DNA from 3 places in the Streptomyces sp. NPDC001858 genome. Region 2 is predicted to be linked to each of the others. Evidence: predicted binding sites of a transcription regulator. Region 2 holds the regulator's gene; each other region holds the start of a gene.

Region 1 (3,224 bases), on a different contig from region 2:
AGACGCTCGACGCGGTGGCCGGCACGGGACTGACCGCGACCATTCGGCCCAACCTGGAGTCGTTCCACGAGGCGGGTCTCGGCTAGTCACTGCCCTGTGCCCCTGTGGGGGCGCGTCACCTGACCGGAGGTCGAAAGTCATGAGCGTCACCGTCCGCATCCCCACCATCCTGCGCACCTACACCGGCGGTTCGGCCGAGGTGAAGGCCGAGGGGGCGACCCTCGGCGAGGTCATCGCCGACCTGGAGCAGCACCACACCGGCATCGCCGCCCGCGTTCTCGACGATCAGGGCAAGCTGCGCCGGTTCGTCAACGTGTACGTCAACGACGACGACGTCCGCTTCGAGCAGGGTCTGGAGACGCCGACCCCGGACGGCGCCGGCGTCTCGATCATTCCGGCGGTCGCGGGCGGCTGAGAGGTCGCTGTACCCGCCGGTAGTACCCATCGGTAGTAACCGTCGGTAACAGTGATTACCGAGCGTTCATCGAATTGCCCTCTCCGCGATAGAAGCGGAGGGGGCAATTCAGTGTGGTTGAGCGCGGTACAGTTGGGGAACCCGGTCCGGATCAACGGATCCGGAGCCTTTGATTTCTGCCCCACGCCCGATAAGAAGCAGCCAAAGTGTGCATACCTTTCGCGGCTTTTGTGGCCTTTGTGGGGCCCGACTTGCCCCGAATTCAGGCGAATTCTCGCCACATTCCCGATCCTTTGCGTCCAGAATTCTCGTCCAAGTGACCTGTTGCAGAGGGCAGTTGGACAGATACATTCAGCCGCGGTCGACGCGTTCCGGCGCACGCCCCCAATCGTTGGGGGGTGAGGTCTGACCCGGATCCGCGAAGTGTGGATCTGTGCAAGGGCCAGTAATAGGGGAGTTAGGCATGGCTCAGGGCACCGTCAAATGGTTCAACGCGGAGAAGGGGTACGGCTTCATCGCGGTCGACGGTGGTGCGGATGTTTTCGTCCACTACAGCGCGATTCAGATGGACGGCTACCGCACCCTGGAAGAGGGTCAGCGGGTCGATTTCGAGATCTCGCAGGGTCAGAAGGGGCCGCAGGCGGACATGGTCCGTCTCGCGACCGGCTGAAGCGCGCGCCGACTGACAGCGTCGTTCTTCTGTACGTCACGTCCGAAGGGCTTGTACCTCCTGGGGGGTACGAGCCCTTCGGTGCGTCTGGTGCGCCTGCGAAGCGCCCGGAGCCTCTGGCGCCCCTCCGCTCGCACCGTTGTTCACCTGCGGATCCTCCCGAGTCGCTTGCGCCCACCCGTCGCCCGACCGCCACCCCCCAACGAGCCCGCTTCGCGGGCGCACCTTGCACTCTCGCATGCCGAGTGCTAATCATTGGCGTTAGCACTCTGAAGGTGAGAGTGACAACGAGGACCGGGTCGGTGAGGCCCGCAGGCCAGGTGGGGCAAGGAACCACGGGGCCGGCGAGCCGTCCGTCGCGGGCGCCAGCGCGGTCCGGAGCAATCCACCCCAGTCCGGGAGGACCACTTCACATGGCCAAGATCATCGCGTTCGACGAGGAGGCACGGCGCGGCCTCGAGCGCGGCATGAACCAGCTCGCGGACGCCGTGAAGGTGACGCTCGGCCCCAAGGGCCGCAACGTCGTCCTCGAGAAGAAGTGGGGCGCCCCCACGATCACCAACGATGGTGTCTCCATCGCCAAGGAGATCGAGCTCGAGGACCCGTACGAGAAGATCGGCGCCGAGCTGGTCAAGGAAGTCGCGAAGAAGACGGACGACGTAGCCGGTGACGGCACGACGACCGCGACCGTCCTGGCCCAGGCCCTGGTGCGCGAGGGTCTGCGCAACGTGGCCGCCGGCGCCAACCCGATGGCTCTGAAGCGCGGTATCGAGAAGGCCGTCGAGGCCGTCTCCGGTGCCCTGCTCGAGCAGGCCAAGGATGTCGAGACCAAGGAGCAGATCGCTTCCACGGCCTCCATCTCCGCCGCCGACACCCAGATCGGCGAGCTCATCGCCGAGGCGATGGACAAGGTCGGCAAGGAAGGCGTCATCACCGTCGAGGAGTCCCAGACCTTCGGTCTGGAGCTGGAACTCACCGAGGGCATGCGCTTCGACAAGGGCTACATCTCGGCGTACTTCGCCACCGACATGGAGCGTATGGAGGCCGTCCTCGACGACCCGTACATCCTGATCGCGAACTCCAAGATCGCGAACGTCAAGGACCTGCTCCCGCTCCTGGAGAAGGTCATGCAGTCGGGCAAGCCGCTGCTGATCATCGCCGAGGACGTCGAGGGCGAGGCCCTGTCGACCCTGGTCGTCAACAAGATCCGCGGCACCTTCAAGTCCGTCGCGGTCAAGGCCCCGGGCTTCGGCGACCGCCGCAAGGCGATGCTGAACGACATCGCCATCCTCACCGGTGGCGAGGTCATCTCCGAGGAGGTCGGTCTCAAGCTCGAGAACACCTCCCTGGACCTGCTGGGCAAGGCCCGCAAGGTCGTCATCACCAAGGACGAGACGACCATCGTCGACGGCTCCGGCTCCTCGGACCAGGTCGCCGGCCGGGTCAACCAGATCCGCGCCGAGATCGAGAACAGCGACTCGGACTACGACCGCGAGAAGCTGCAGGAGCGCCTGGCGAAGCTCGCCGGCGGTGTCGCGGTCATCAAGGCCGGCGCCGCCACCGAGGTGGAGCTCAAGGAGCGCAAGCACCGCATCGAGGACGCCGTCCGCAACGCGAAGGCCGCCGTCGAGGAGGGCATCGTCGCCGGTGGTGGCGTGGCGCTCATCCAGGCCTCCGCCGTCTTCGAGAAGCTGGAGCTCGAGGGTGACGAGGCGACCGGCGCCAACGCCGTGCGGCTCGCCCTGGAGGCCCCGCTCAAGCAGATCGCCATCAACGGCGGTCTCGAGGGTGGCGTCGTCGTGGAGAAGGTCCGCAACCTCCAGGTCGGTCACGGCCTGAACGCTGCGACCGGCGAGTACGTCGACATGATCGCCGAGGGCATCATCGACCCGGCGAAGGTGACGCGTTCCGCGCTGCAGAACGCGGCCTCCATCGCCGCGCTGTTCCTCACCACCGAGGCCGTCATCGCCGACAAGCCGGAGAAGGCGTCCGCGCCGGCCGGCGGCGGCATGCCGGGCGGTGACATGGACTTCTGAGCCCGCTCCAAGGCTCGGCTTTCCACCGAGGGCGGTACCCCTGTTCCCACAGGGGTACCGCCCTCGGGCGTTTTACTCCACGTACTCCTTGAATTCCTCGGTG
Region 2 (3,224 bases):
AGCGGGAGGGGACGGCGTCCGGGCCCGCCTGCGGTTCGCCGGACTCCTCGACCAGGTCGCCGCAGAAGACCACCTCCGGCGAACCGGGCCCGGCGGGGACCAGGATCGCCAGGTCGTGGGCGGTGTGGCCCGGTCCCACGTTCGCCAGCAGCACCTGGCGGCCGTCGCCCAGGTCCAGGGTCCACTCGCCGCAGACCAGGTGGCGGGGCCGGACGAGCGTGTCCACGGCCTCCGTCGCCGCGGTCTCGTCGAGGCCGTGGCGCACCGCGTCCGCCCGCAGCTCCTCGGCGGACACGGTGTCCACGCCCACCGCCCCGAAGACCTCCGCCCCCGCGAACGCGGCCGCGCCGAGGACATGGTCGAAGTGGGGATGGGTGAGCGCGAGATGGGTCACACGGGCGCCGGTCAGCTCCTCGGCCTGCGCCCGCAGCCGGGCCCCCTCCGCGAGGCTCGACCCCGCGTCTACCATCAGCGCCGCGCCCGCCCCGACGACCAGCCCGGCCGTGCAGTCCCAGCCCGGCAGCCGGCACCGTCCGACCCCGGTCGCGACCCGCTCCCACCCGAGCTCTTCCCAAGTCACCGTCATACCGCGACGCTAGCCTCATATCGTCCCCGCCCCGACCGATCGCCGACCGATCGCCGTCTGCCGACCTTGCCCCGGGTGCACCCCACGGCCGTACACTGGGCCGGGGAACGCTGGCACTCGGAAGTGAAGAGTGCCAGGGGCGGTGTCAGGGCAGGCGCCCAGGGGACTGGGGACGACTTCTGGAGGTGTGCGCGGTTGCTGAGTGAACGCAGGCTCCAGGTGCTGCGCGCCATCGTCCAGGACTACGTCGGCACCGAGGAACCGGTCGGTTCCAAGGCGCTCACCGAGCGGCACAACCTCGGCGTGTCCCCGGCGACGGTCCGCAACGACATGGCCGCCCTGGAGGACGAGGGGTTCATCGCCCAGCCGCACACCAGCGCCGGGCGGATCCCCACGGACAAGGGCTACCGGCTGTTCGTCGACAAGCTGGCCGGCGTCAAGCCGATGACCGGTCCGGAGCGCCGGGCCATCCAGAACTTCCTCGACGGCGCCGTCGACCTCGACGACGTGGTGGCCCGCACCGTGCGGCTGCTCGCGCAGCTCACCCGGCAGGTCGCCGTCGTGCAGTACCCGTCGCTGACCCGCTCGACCGTGCGGCACGTGGAGCTTCTCTCGCTCGCGCCCGCGCGCCTGATGCTCGTGCTGATCACGGACACCGGGCGGGTCGAGCAGCGGCTCGTGGACTGCCCGGCGCCCTTCGGGGAGACGTCTCTGGCGGATCTACGCGCGCGGCTCAACAGCCGGGTCGCGGGCCGCCGCTTCGCGGACGTGCCGCAGCTGGTCGAGGACCTGCCGGAAGCCTTCGAGGCGGAGGACCGCGGCACGGTCGCGACGGTGCTCTCCACCCTGCTGGAGACGCTCGTCGAGGAGAACGAGGAGCGGTTGATGATCGGCGGAACCGCCAATCTCACCCGCTTCGGACATGACTTTCCCCTCACTATCCGGCCCGTCCTGGAGGCCTTGGAGGAGCAGGTCGTGCTCCTCAAGCTCCTTGGCGAGGCGGGCGATTCGGGCATGACCGTACGCATCGGTCACGAGAACGCCTATGAGGGACTCAACTCCACTTCGGTGGTGTCGGTCGGTTACGGTTCGGGCGGCGAGGCAGTCGCCAAACTCGGCGTGGTCGGACCGACCCGCATGGATTACCCGGGAACGATGGGAGCGGTACGAGCGGTGGCACGGTACGTCGGACAGATCCTGGCGGAGTCGTAAGTGGCCACGGACTACTACGCCGTTCTCGGCGTGCGCCGCGATGCGTCGCAGGAAGAGATCAAGAAGGCCTTCCGGCGGCTCGCACGCGAGCTGCACCCGGATGTCAATCCGGATCCGAAGACCCAGGAGCGGTTCAAGGAGATCAACGCCGCTTACGAGGTGTTGTCGGATCCGCAGAAGAAGCAGGTCTACGACCTCGGCGGCGACCCGCTGTCCCAGGCGGGCGGCGGCGCGGCGGGCGGCTTCGGGGCCGGTGGCTTCGGCAACTTCTCGGACATCATGGACGCGTTCTTCGGGACGGCGTCGCAGCGCGGGCCGCGCTCGCGCACCCGGCGCGGCCAGGACGCGATGATCCGGCTGGAGGTCGACCTCGAGGAGGCCGCCTTCGGCACGACGAAGGACATCCAGGTCGACACGGCGATCGTCTGTGCCACCTGCAGCGGTGAGGGCGCGGCGCCGGGCACGACCGCCCAGACGTGTGACATGTGCCGCGGTCGCGGTGAGGTGTCGCAGGTGACGCGGTCCTTCCTGGGCCAGGTCATGACCTCGCGGCCGTGTCCGCAGTGCCAGGGCTTCGGAACCGTGGTCCCCACGCCGTGCCCGGAGTGCGCCGGTGACGGCCGCGTCCGCTCCCGTCGCACGCTCACGGTGAAGATCCCGGCCGGTGTCGACAACGGCACCCGGATCCAGCTGGCGGGCGAGGGCGAGGTCGGCCCCGGCGGCGGTCCCGCCGGCGACCTGTACGTGGAGATCCACGAGCTGCCGCACGCGATGTTCCAGCGCCGCGGCGACGACCTGCACTGCACGGTCACCCTCCCCATGACGGCGGCCTCGCTCGGCACCAAGGTGCCGCTGGAGACGCTGGACGGCCTGGAGGAGGTCGACATCCGGCCCGGCACCCAGTCCGGCCAGTCGATCCCGCTGCACGGCCGGGGCGTCACGCATCTGCGGGGCGGCGGGCGCGGCGACCTCATCGTGCACGTCGAGGTGCAGACGCCGACCAAGCTCGATCCCGAGCAGGAGCGGCTGCTGCGCGAGTTCGCGAAGCTGCGCGGCGAGGAGCGGCCGACCGGTCAGTTCCAGCCCGGTCAGCAGGGCCTGTTCTCGCGGCTGAAGGACGCCTTCAACGGGCGCTGAGCCCACGGAACGGCACCCGAAAGACCCCCGAAAGGCAGCCGAAAGGCACCGAAAGGGCAGTCGAACGGGCAGTCGAAAGGTACGGGCCACCGGCACGTGTGCCGGTGGCCTATGCCGCTGGACGGCCGGATTCGGACTTGTTCAAAGGACGTGACAACATGCCGTCATGTCCTCCGCACTGACCGATCTCTTCCCACATCCGATCGTGCAGGCCCCGATGGCGGGCGGTGTCTCCGTCCCGCAGCTCGTCGCGGCCGTGGCCGAGGCGGGCGGGCTCGGGTTCCTCGCC
Region 3 (3,224 bases), on a different contig from region 2:
GTCGGTGTTCTCGATCTCGGCCTTGATCTGCGCGACGCGGCCGGTGACCTCGGAGGAGTCGCCGGCGCCGTCGACGACCGTGGTGTCGTCCTTGGTGACGGTGACGCGGCGGGCGGAGCCGAGCACGTCGATGCCGACCTGGTCGAGCTTGAGGCCGACCTCTTCGGAGATGACGGTGGCGCCGGTCAGGACCGCCAGGTCCTGGAGCATCGCCTTGCGACGGTCACCGAAGCCGGGGGCCTTGACGGCGACCGCGTTGAAGGTGCCGCGGATCTTGTTCACGACCAGGGTCGACAGGGCCTCGCCCTCGAGGTCCTCGGCGATGATCAGCAGCGGGCGCGAGGAGTTGGTCTGGATGACCTTCTCCAGCAGCGGCAGCAGGTCGGAGATCGAGGAGATCTTGCTCTGGTTGATGAGGATGTAGGGGTCCTCGAGCACAGCCTCCATGCGCTCCTGGTCCGTCACGAAGTACGGCGACAGGTAGCCCTTGTCGAACGCCATGCCCTCGGTGAAGTCCAGCTCCAGACCGAAGGTGTTGGACTCCTCGACGGTGATGACGCCGTCCTTGCCGACCTTGTCCATCGCCTCGGCGATGAGCTCGCCGACCTGCTGGTCCTGGGCGGACAGCGCGGCGACCGCGGCGATGTCGGACTTCTCCTCGATCGGGCGGGCCGAGGCGAGCAGCTCGTCGGAGACGGCCTTGACCGCCGCGTCGATGCCCTTCTTCAGGGAGGCCGGGGAGGCGCCCGCGGCGACGTTCTTCAGGCCCTCGCGGACCAGCGCCTGGGCGAGCACGGTGGCGGTGGTGGTGCCGTCGCCCGCGATGTCGTTGGTCTTGGTCGCCACCTCCTTCACCAGCTGGGCGCCGAGGTTCTCGTACGGGTCGTCGAGCTCGACCTCGCGGGCGATCGTGACACCGTCGTTGGTGATGGTGGGAGCGCCGAACTTCTTGTCGATGACGACGTTGCGGCCCTTGGGGCCGATCGTCACCTTGACCGTGTCGGCAAGCTTGTTGACGCCGCGCTCGAGGGCGCGACGGGCGTCCTCGTCGAACTTCAGGATCTTCGCCATGGGAGCGGTTCAGCCCTCTCGGAAAACGTGGGTGAAACGAACTGCGCCCCCAGCACCCGGCATCACAACTCGCGGGGGCCAGGAGCGCAGTTCACTGCAAAACTGGGTGAATTACTTCTCGATGATCGCGAGCACGTCGCGAGCCGAGAGGACGAGGTACTCCTCGCCGTTGTACTTCACCTCGGTGCCGCCGTACTTGCTGTACAGGACGACGTCGCCGACCTTGACGTCGAGCGGCAGGCGCTCGCCGTTCTCGAAGCGACCCGGACCAACGGCGAGGACGGCGCCCTCCTGGGGCTTCTCCTTCGCGGTGTCCGGGATGACCAGGCCAGAGGCGGTGGTCTGCTCGGCGTCGAGCGGCTGGACCACAATGCGGTCCTCGAGCGGCTTGATGGCAACCTTGGAGCTGGTGGTCGTCACGATCCGACCTCCCCCTTCGGAGATCTCACGGGGCTAACTGTCTGAGGTGGCGACCAGGTGGATCCGTCGTCGCGGGTGCCGGACCTGCCCGTCGCTATTGGCACTCTCCAGTGGGGAGTGCCAGAAGCGAGACTATGACCGCGGTTAGCACTCGGTCAAGCGGAGTGCCAATGCCTGCGGCGCGTCGGCAGGATTTCGGCCCTGAAGGGGCCTTGTCCTCAAACGCCGGACGGGCTGAAAAACAGACGCCCGCCCCGCGCTGGAAAGGGCTCTCAGACGTAGTCCTCCAGCCTTGCCACCGTCAGGCCCTGGGCCTGTGCCTGGCGTAGGAGGCGGGTGGTGCGTTCTCTCAGGCCTGGGCCCGGGGCCTCGTCGGGGGCCACGGCGATGATGTCGCCGGGGTGGAGGTGGTGGGGGCCGTGGGTGTAGGTGAGGTCGGCGGGGCCCATCGAGACGCGCCACAGGACGATCGCCGTGATGCCGCAGTCGGCGGCGGCGCGTCGGGTGGTGGCGTCGTACGCGCCGTACGGCGGGCGGAAGAGGCGGGGGCGCAGGCCGAAGCGGGAGCGGAGTTTGTCCTGCTGGCCGCAGATCTCGGCGCGCTGGCCGGCGTAGGGCAGGCCGCGCAGGGCCGGGTGGTCCAGGGTGTGGTTCTGGATGTTCGCGCCGACCGACTGCAGCCGGGCGAAGTGGGCGTAGCCCGGGCCCACGACGCTGTCCGTGAGGAACATGCTCACGGGCAGGCGCAGCTCGCGGACCATGTCGATGAAGCGGGGGTCGCGTTCCGCGCCGTCGTCGTAGGTGAGGAAGACGACCTTGTCGGTGGTCGGGATGCGGTCGACGACCGGGGGGAGGGCCGCGTGGGGGCTGCCCGCCAGCGAACCGGAGGGGTCCTTCGGGGCGGGAGCCAGGGGGGCTGTCAGGCCCCAGCGGCGGTAGGGGGCGGGCTCGGCCGGGCCGGTCGGGTGCACCCGGGCGGCGGCCTTCTTGCCCAGTCGTTCGATGGGGTCGACGGACTGGGCGCAGCCGGTCAGGGTCGCCAGGACGGTCGTCGTCAGGATCAGCAGTACGGTCGTCGGACCCCGCCGCGTCCTCACAGGTAGTCCTCCAGCCGGGCCACCGCGTACCCCTTGTCCGTGACCTTGTCCAGGAAGCGGCGGACCATGTCGGGCATGGTGCCCTTCCAGTCCTCGCGGCCACGGAAGTGGCTCAGGACGATATCGCCGGGGTGAAGGTCCTGGTCCCACTCGCGGTACTCCCAGTGGTCGACGAAGACCTCCTCCGCCCAGAGCGGGGCATAGCGCACGCCGCAGGTCTTCGCGGCGCGCAGGCTGTCCTGGTCGTAGTTGCCGAACGGCGGCCGGAAGAGGGCGGGGCGTTTGCCGAAGCGCTTCTCGATCACGTCCTGCATGCCGCAGATCTCGCGCTTCTGGCGGGCGTAGGAGAGGGCGGGCAGGTAGGGGTGGCGCAGGGTGTGGTTGTTCAGGCCCACGCCCAGGTCCTGCATCTTCTTGAAGTAGCCGTAGTCGTCGTTGACCAGGTAGTCGCTGAGGAACGCGGTGTACGGGATCTTCAGCTCGCTCATCATGCGCAGGAACGCGGGGTCCTTCTCGGCGCCGTCGTCGATGGTGAGGAAGACGACCTTGTCGTTGGTCGGGATCGTCGTGAAGACCGGGGGGAGACCGAGTTCCTCGTGGTCGGTGACCTCGAAGCCCTTGCGGGTCGTGATCTCC

Evidence for each region. Region 2 encodes HrcA, which represses chaperone genes, less so after heat shock. Its sites were predicted from a motif close to TTNGCACTCNGNNNNNCNGAGTGCNAA; they were not measured.
Region 1: a site for HrcA is predicted at 1,311-1,337, ahead of groL (chaperonin GroEL). Genes of this name have one in related genera too.
Region 3: a site for HrcA is predicted at 1,636-1,662, ahead of groES (co-chaperone GroES). Genes of this name have one in related genera too.

The regions. Positions count from the first base shown of each region.
Region 1 is NZ_JBSFEV010000004.1:62,924-66,147, forward strand. Features, by position in the region: gene thrC (threonine synthase) at 1-86, shown strand, start outside; gene ACWCPF_RS06990 (MoaD/ThiS family protein) at 140-415, shown strand; gene ACWCPF_RS06995 (cold-shock protein) at 879-1,085, shown strand; gene groL (chaperonin GroEL) at 1,499-3,121, shown strand; gene ACWCPF_RS07005 (acyltransferase family protein) at 3,194-3,224, opposite strand, start outside.
Region 2 is NZ_JBSFEV010000003.1:80,114-83,337, forward strand. Features, by position in the region: gene ACWCPF_RS04970 (MBL fold metallo-hydrolase) at 1-586, opposite strand, end outside; gene hrcA (heat-inducible transcriptional repressor HrcA) at 782-1,798, shown strand; gene dnaJ (molecular chaperone DnaJ) at 1,799-2,935, shown strand; gene ACWCPF_RS04985 (nitronate monooxygenase) at 3,102-3,224, shown strand, end outside.
Region 3 is NZ_JBSFEV010000001.1:312,928-316,151, reverse strand. Features, by position in the region: gene groL (chaperonin GroEL) at 1-1,071, opposite strand, end outside; gene groES (co-chaperone GroES) at 1,183-1,491, opposite strand; gene ACWCPF_RS01645 (polysaccharide deacetylase family protein) at 1,764-2,462, opposite strand; gene ACWCPF_RS01640 (polysaccharide deacetylase family protein) at 2,585-3,224, opposite strand, start outside.